3 regions of the Glutamicibacter sp. M10 genome follow, and region 2 is predicted to be linked to each of the others. Evidence: riboswitches for the same ligand, from Rfam matches in the RefSeq annotation. Region 2 holds a riboswitch; each other region holds the start of a gene.
The links. Region 2 has a riboswitch for thiamine pyrophosphate ahead of thiC (phosphomethylpyrimidine synthase ThiC). Riboswitches for the same ligand answer to the same signal wherever they lie in the genome.
Positions count from the first base shown of each region.

Region 1: another riboswitch for thiamine pyrophosphate. It lies ahead of thiM (hydroxyethylthiazole kinase); the one in region 2 lies ahead of thiC (phosphomethylpyrimidine synthase ThiC).
Region 3: another riboswitch for thiamine pyrophosphate. It lies ahead of N6V40_RS06915 (ECF transporter S component); the one in region 2 lies ahead of thiC (phosphomethylpyrimidine synthase ThiC).

Region 1 is NZ_CP104918.1:483,454-485,710, reverse strand. Features, by position in the region: gene N6V40_RS02405 (thiamine phosphate synthase) at 1-68, opposite strand, end outside; gene N6V40_RS02400 (thiamine phosphate synthase) at 32-508, opposite strand; gene thiM (hydroxyethylthiazole kinase) at 501-1,295, opposite strand; TPP riboswitch at 1,285-1,379, opposite strand; gene N6V40_RS02390 (GntR family transcriptional regulator) at 1,417-1,782, opposite strand; gene N6V40_RS02385 (hypothetical protein) at 1,779-2,257, opposite strand, start outside.
Region 2 is NZ_CP104918.1:1,561,859-1,564,115, reverse strand. Features, by position in the region: tRNA gene N6V40_RS07665 (tRNA-Met) at 1-23, opposite strand, end outside; tRNA gene N6V40_RS07660 (tRNA-Thr) at 71-142, opposite strand; tRNA gene N6V40_RS07655 (tRNA-Thr) at 662-732, shown strand; TPP riboswitch at 908-1,017, shown strand; gene thiC (phosphomethylpyrimidine synthase ThiC) at 1,013-2,257, shown strand, end outside.
Region 3 is NZ_CP104918.1:1,410,481-1,412,737, forward strand. Features, by position in the region: gene N6V40_RS06900 (MrpF/PhaF family protein) at 1-69, shown strand, start outside; gene mnhG (monovalent cation/H(+) antiporter subunit G) at 69-470, shown strand; gene N6V40_RS06910 (DUF4235 domain-containing protein) at 559-810, opposite strand; TPP riboswitch at 885-1,008, shown strand; gene N6V40_RS06915 (ECF transporter S component) at 1,074-1,694, shown strand; gene N6V40_RS06920 (ATP-binding cassette domain-containing protein) at 1,691-2,257, shown strand, end outside.

The DNA.
Region 1 (2,257 bases), 1.1 Mb from region 2:
ATGGCGCCGATGGCTACACACGGTAGTTCGGTCAAGGATGCTGCACGGATAAAACCGTCAAGACCCAACGGGGTTGGGTGATCCTTTTGGTAGGAGTGGCACGCACTGCACCAACACCCAGATAGTCGATGACCTCCGCGTCGAGACTCGCCTGGGCCAGTTGTTCATCGGTGGAAGCGCTCAAACCGATGATGCCTTCGCCGATAATCTCACGGGCAAGTCGCACCGGAATGTCTTTTTGCCCGATATGGATACCGTTGACCGCAGCTCCGGCCGCGCGAGCAGCTAAGAACACGTCAATCCGGTCATTGATCAATAGTTTGGCTTTGCCTTTGGTTAGTTGGGCTGCAGCGCAGGACAGTTCAAAGAATTCGCGGGCAGTCTCATCTTTGGCCCGCAGCTGAATCCATTCGATGCCGCCGGCTACTGCTCCTTGGATAACTTCCAAGGTGGTGCGTGGAGTGCAGCTGGCGGTGTTGGCTACTAGGTAGGCGCCGATATTATCCATGGTTCAGTTCCTCGTACTTCAAAGTCTGTAATTCTTCAGGTTCCGTGGCGGCCAGCGCATCAAGGAACGCCACCGCAAAGCTTCCCGGTCCGGTGCTTGCGGCCAGTGCCTTTTCGGCGGCCAGACCGTAAAAACCGTGGGCGGCGATGGATGCTTCAAAGGGGTCCTCGTGCACCGCGAGCATTCCAGCGTTAAAGGCACCTAGCGCGCATCCGCCACCGGTGATTCTGGTCAGCCCGATACCGTTGGTGTGTACCAGTACGGTACGGGTAGCGTCGATGATCGCATCGGCTTCGCCGGAGATAGCAACAACGCAGCCGTGTTCTTGCGCCAGTTCGCGTCCTGCATCGAGGGCAGCCTGCACGGTATCTGCCGCATCAACACCACGGCCACTGGAATCCTTGCCCGCCAAGGCGAGGATTTCCGAAGCGTTTCCACGGATCAAGGTGGGATGTTCTTGAACTATGCGTCGGGCGAAGTCGGTGCGTACCGACAGGGCGCCGACAGCCACAGGATCCAATACCCACGGGGTGCCTGCTGCGCTCGCCGAGAGCACCGCTTCCTCCATGGCCACCATTTGCTCGGTGCTTGGCGTGCCTAGATTCACCAGCACTGCAGAAGCCAAGGCAGCAAACCCGCCAGCTTCGCCAGGCAGATTAGTCATGGCTGGTGAAGCGCCGGAAGCCAGTAGGACATTGGCGGTGAAATTGGTGACGACGGTATTCGTCAGGCAAAAAACTAAAGGGGAGTGTTGCCGGTATTTTTGGGCAACGGTAGGCAGAGTCATGCGACATCCCTCCGCTAGCGTGAACTAGATCAGGTTCGACGGGTTTCATCTCAGTCGGCTTCTCCGACACCCCGTGTCACTGATCTAGAGCGTACGCAGTGGCAATGCCTAGAACAAATTCTTAACGTTCACGTCTCGCCACTAACGCTTTAAGTGTCGCCGCATCGACATGTTGCGCTGCTGCTAGCTTCCAAAGGTGGTCTACGGCCGCCACCAGATCTTCATGCTCTTCGATGGGGGTAGCGCGTTCATTAACTATCGTGCCGGCCCTGCGTCTTGAAGAAATGAGCCCTTCGGCTTCCAGCTCTTTGTAGGCACGAGCGACTGTTCCGGCAGCTACCCCAAGATCTGTGGCCAACGCCCTGACCGTGGGTAGCTTGCTACCTGCCACTAATTCGCCGAGGTTAATCAGCGACGCGATCTGCGAACGGATCTGCTCATAAGGAGCGGTAGCCGCCTCAAGATCTACCGTGATCTGGGTGCTCATGCGCGCACGCTCGTGGTCAGGCGCGCCTTCGGGCGATTGACCACGAGTAAGGCTGGGATGCAGAAGAGCCCAATGCCTATGGCTAGCACCGCTGGCTCATCGGAAGAGACCAAGCCCGGCAAGAGGAAATACGCACTGCAGAGCACTCGTAAGGCTCGGAACTCCAAGATTTGCCGATACCAGATTTCCTGTTCGTCCGTGAGGTCCCAGGGGACTGCGCAATGGCGGATCCACCAGAAGTAACCGGCCGCGGCTACCAACGTTCCCACGATTATTGCCGAGGTGACCCATGGCGAGAGTAGCTGTTGTGCCCCTGGGCTCAGTGTTTGTGGGGCGTAAAGCAAGATGCTCCCGCTGAGGATGAACAGCGCTGCAATCGTGTACACCCAAACCGGAAGATTTTGGCTCTTCGGTTCAGAAAGTGCCCCCAGCTTTGCTCGTGAATGTGCATAGAGCGCGAAGCCGGCAGAGATTA
Region 2 (2,257 bases):
CTAACCAGCTGAGCTACGCCGCCACAAGTGAGAAGCAATCCAGTAGAAGCCAAGACTACTTCTCACTCAGAGCCCCCTGCCGGAATCGATCCGGCGACCTCGTTCTTACCAAGAACGCGCTCTACCACTGAGCTAAGGGGGCAACGAGTAAATACTCTACACGGCTTTGGGCACAAAGAAAAATCGTCATTCGCCTCCAATGAATTTCGGACCGCGTCGCGTTACCCCAAGTCAACGCATGTTTCTAGAAGACGTAGTGCTGACATGGAACGAAGGTTGGCACAAAAGCGCATAGGTGACGATGCTCACTGGAGCATTAGTAGTGGTCAATTTGGTAATTTCCAGCCTTCGGAAAGCGCTGCACGAGTTCCTTTTCTAACGACCAAGCGGTGCCACTTTCCTGCCGCTTGAGTCAGTGAAAATCACTTTTCCAACAACAAAACATCCGTACATCTTGATGCTTCGCAGTCAAAAGAGGTAAATATCAACATGTGCGAGGTCTGCCATTTTTCGCGGCGCAGACTACCCGCGTTTAGAACACCATCGAGCAACCGATCCCCTGCCGCGTTTTTCCTACTTGAGTAGGGGTCTTGTGACGTCAGCTACAAACTCGTTACGGATTTTGAAATCGCCAAAAACCTGTGTAGAGTATTTACTCGTTGCCCCCTTAGCTCAGTGGTAGAGCGCGTTCTTGGTAAGAACGAGGTCGCCGGATCGATTCCGGCAGGGGCTCGAAATAAGAGAGACAATCTGAATTCAGATTGTCTCTCTTTTCGTCTATCTGGACTTATTTTCTTGGGCCCCGCTGCCACTTCGCTTCTCCCCCATCTTCCACTTCCAACGCTCAGACCTAGCGTCAAATTTTGGCGCCCATTCTTGTGCGCCGATTTTTTCATGCTAGTGTCGTCTCCGACCACACGGGAGCCCCATGGCAAGGGCTGAGATCGGGCTATCGCCGTCCGCGACCGTTGAACCTGTCCGGGTAATGCCGGCGAAGGAAGTGAGTTTCTCAATGGAACAATTTGAACAACATCCTGCCCACTCTCTCGCGTTCCGCGAATCGGAAGGGATCTCAGTTCCCGTCACGCAAATTCAACTTGCGGACTCCCCCAATGGCCAGCCAAATGAACCGCTACGGGTGTATCGCACCAGTGGTCCAGGTAGCGAACCAACTCAGGGACTGAATCCTTTTCGGGAACCGTGGATCATGGAACGAGCAGACGTTGCGGTCTATGAAGGCCGCGAACGCAATCTGCACGATGACGGGCGCTCAGCGGTCCGCCGAGGAACTGCCAGCGATGAATGGGCCGGACGCACGGCGCCACAACTACGTGCAGTTCAGGGGGCCACAGTAACCCAAATGCACTACGCACGAGCTGGGGTGATCACCCCTGAAATGCGATATGTAGCGGTTCGCGAAGAGTGCGATGTAGAACTGGTGCGCAGCGAGCTGGCGGCCGGGCGAGCAATCATTCCGTCCAATATCAATCACCCGGAATCTGAACCGATGATTATCGGCAAAGCCTTCTTGGTGAAAATCAATGCAAATATCGGCAACTCTGCGGTGACCAGCTCGATTGCTGAAGAAGTATCCAAGCTGCAGTGGGCCGCCAAATGGGGTGCAGACACCGTCATGGATCTATCCACCGGTGATGACATCCACACCACTCGTGAGTGGATCATCCGCAATTCACCGGTGCCCATCGGAACGGTGCCCATCTACCAAGCCTTGGAAAAGGTCAATGGCGAAGCCAACGCACTGACCTGGGAGATCTTCCGCGATACCGTCATTGAACAGTGTGAGCAGGGCGTGGACTATATGACCATTCACGCTGGCGTGCTCTTGCGTTATGTTCCTTTGACTGCCAACCGGGTTACCGGCATTGTCTCGCGCGGTGGGTCCATCATGGCCGGCTGGTGCTTGGCACATCACGAAGAGAATTTCTTGTACACGCACTTTGATGAGCTCTGCGAAATCTTCGCACAGTACGACGTTGCTTTCTCACTGGGTGACGGGCTTCGTCCCGGCTCCATTGCTGATGCCAATGACGCCGCGCAGTTCGCTGAGCTAGATACCCTAGCTGAGCTGACCAAGCGGGCCTGGAGGTACGACGTACAGGTCATGGTTGAGGGACCGGGACATATTCCATTCCATAAGGTCCGGGAGAATGTTGAACGCCAGCAGGAGTTGTGTGATGGTGCGCCCTTCTACACACTGGGCCCACTGGTTACCGATATCGCTCCGGGCTATGACCAC
Region 3 (2,257 bases), 150 kb from region 2:
GCGTGCACCTTGGGCTTCATTGGCTCGGTTACGGTGTCGCGGTACGTCTCGGATCAGAGGAACGCCTAATGGAATTGTTCCTCGATATTCTTGTCGCCGTCCTGCTGATCACCGGCTGCCTCATGTCGCTGATTGCCGGTATCGGTCTGCTTTCATTCCCCGACATGCTCACTCGGATGCACGCCGCCACCAAACCGCAAGTACTTGGCTTTCTGCTGATCTTCACCGCGCTAGCAATTCACTTGCGTAGCTGGAGTGTGGTTCCAGTATTGTTCCTGGCTTGGGGGATGCAGCTACTGACCGCTCCCGTATCCGCACATATGATTGGGCGCGCTGGTTACCGAACCAAGCACGCTGCCAAACAATCTCTCTACGCCGATGAACTGAGGCAAGTAGTGGACACGGTATCTGACGCACCGGCCACCGCGTCTGTTGAAGTCTCCAGCGAAGAGTCGAAGGACTCAAAGTAAAACTGAGCAGTGAAAAACTGAGCAGTGTAAAACTGAACAAAACAAAAAGGAACGGCCCACCATTGGTGGGCCGTTCCTTGAGCATTAGCTACTTGCTGAACCGTGCGACAACCTTGTTGGTGCCACGGTCTGCCAAGACCTGGATGGTCGCTGCGACAATCGATGAGAAGATCGCGAATCCGAGCGCCTGACGGAATGAAGCCTCAGCAGCTTCTTCGCTACCCTTGCGGGGAGCCTTATTTCCGGTGACGCCCTTCCACAGCTGATCAACTAGCTTGCTGCCGAGCAAACCGGCGCCAATCGAAATTCCGGTGGTGGCAAGTTTCTGTACTGTGTTCATATTGCCCTCGCTTCAACGTCGTAACTTATCTTTCCTCTGCCCAGCATACCTGCGGTAAGGTGGGGGAGCAGTAATTTTTCCGACAGGGGAGCGTCAGACTTCAAAAAGAAGTCGCCAAGACGCTGAGAGTGCGATAGATCGCAGACCCTCGAACCTGCTCCGGCTAGTACCGGCGAAGGAAGTCGAGCATCTCGGATGCGGACGGGTGTAGCACTATGCCATCAGTCCGTACATCTCCCCTCCTAAATATAGGAGGACCACCCATGAACCAAGTAGCCGCAAAACAGCGAACCAGCTGGCGCGTTGTCGACATCGTCGTAGCCTCAGTAATCGCCGTAGCCTCAGGAGTGATCTTCTGGGCTTGGAGCGCAGGCATGCCGCTGTTCTCGCTAGCTTTTGTTGCCTTCCCACCTGCCGCTGCACTGCTGACTGGCGTATGGCTCTTCCCAGCGGTACTCGGTGCCCTGATCATCCGCAAACCAGGTGCAGCAGTGTTCTGCGAATTACTGGCAGCCATTATCGAGGCATTGCTGGGATCTCACTACGGTCTGAGCGTCATCGTTTCCGGGCTGGTCCAGGGCCTTGGTGCTGAATTGGTCTTTGCCATCTTCCGCTACCGCAAGTGGAACCTGAGCGTTGCGCTCATTGCAGGTTTTTTCACCGGCATCTTCGCCGGTATTTCCGAAGCCTACATCCTGGCGTACTACGTGGAATACACCTCAGCACTAAAGATCTTGCACGTGCTGATCACCGGCGTCTCTGGACTGATCATCGCTGGTCTGCTGTCTTGGCTGGCCACCCGTGGATTGGCTAAGACCGGTGCACTGAGCGCACTGGCTAGCCGCCGTGCTCACCTCGAGTCCGGGAAACTGGACGCCAAATGAGTTCGCTGGCTAACCGTGGCGCTGACGCTCAAACTCGGCGGGGCGCCGAGATTTCTGCGCGTGGTTTTAGCTGGCAGCATGCCGAAAGAACAACTCCCGCCGTTTCCGGTTTAGACCTTAATATTCAGGCTGGCCAGAAAGTACTTCTTGTTGGTCCTTCCGGTGCGGGAAAGTCGACCTTGCTACATGCTCTGGCGGGGTTGTTGGAAGTCGACGAGTCGCAGCAAATGCGTGGCGAGCTACTCATTGACGGGGCAGATGCCTTTGCTCGCCAACGCCCGGTTGGGCTGATGCAGCAAGACCCGGAGACCCAAGTGGTGCAGAGCCGGGTAGCTGATGATGTCGCCTTCGGTGCGGAGAATCTTGCTGTAGATCCCGAGGTGATCCGTGAGCGCATCCCAGAAGTATTGGACGCTGTAGGTCTAGGCATGCTCTCCTTTGACCACCGGACCCAAGAACTATCCGGAGGACAGAAACAGCGACTGGCTCTGGCCGGGATCTTGGCCATGCAGCCAGGATTGATGCTCCTTGATGAGCCGACCGCCAACGTGGACCCAGAGGGG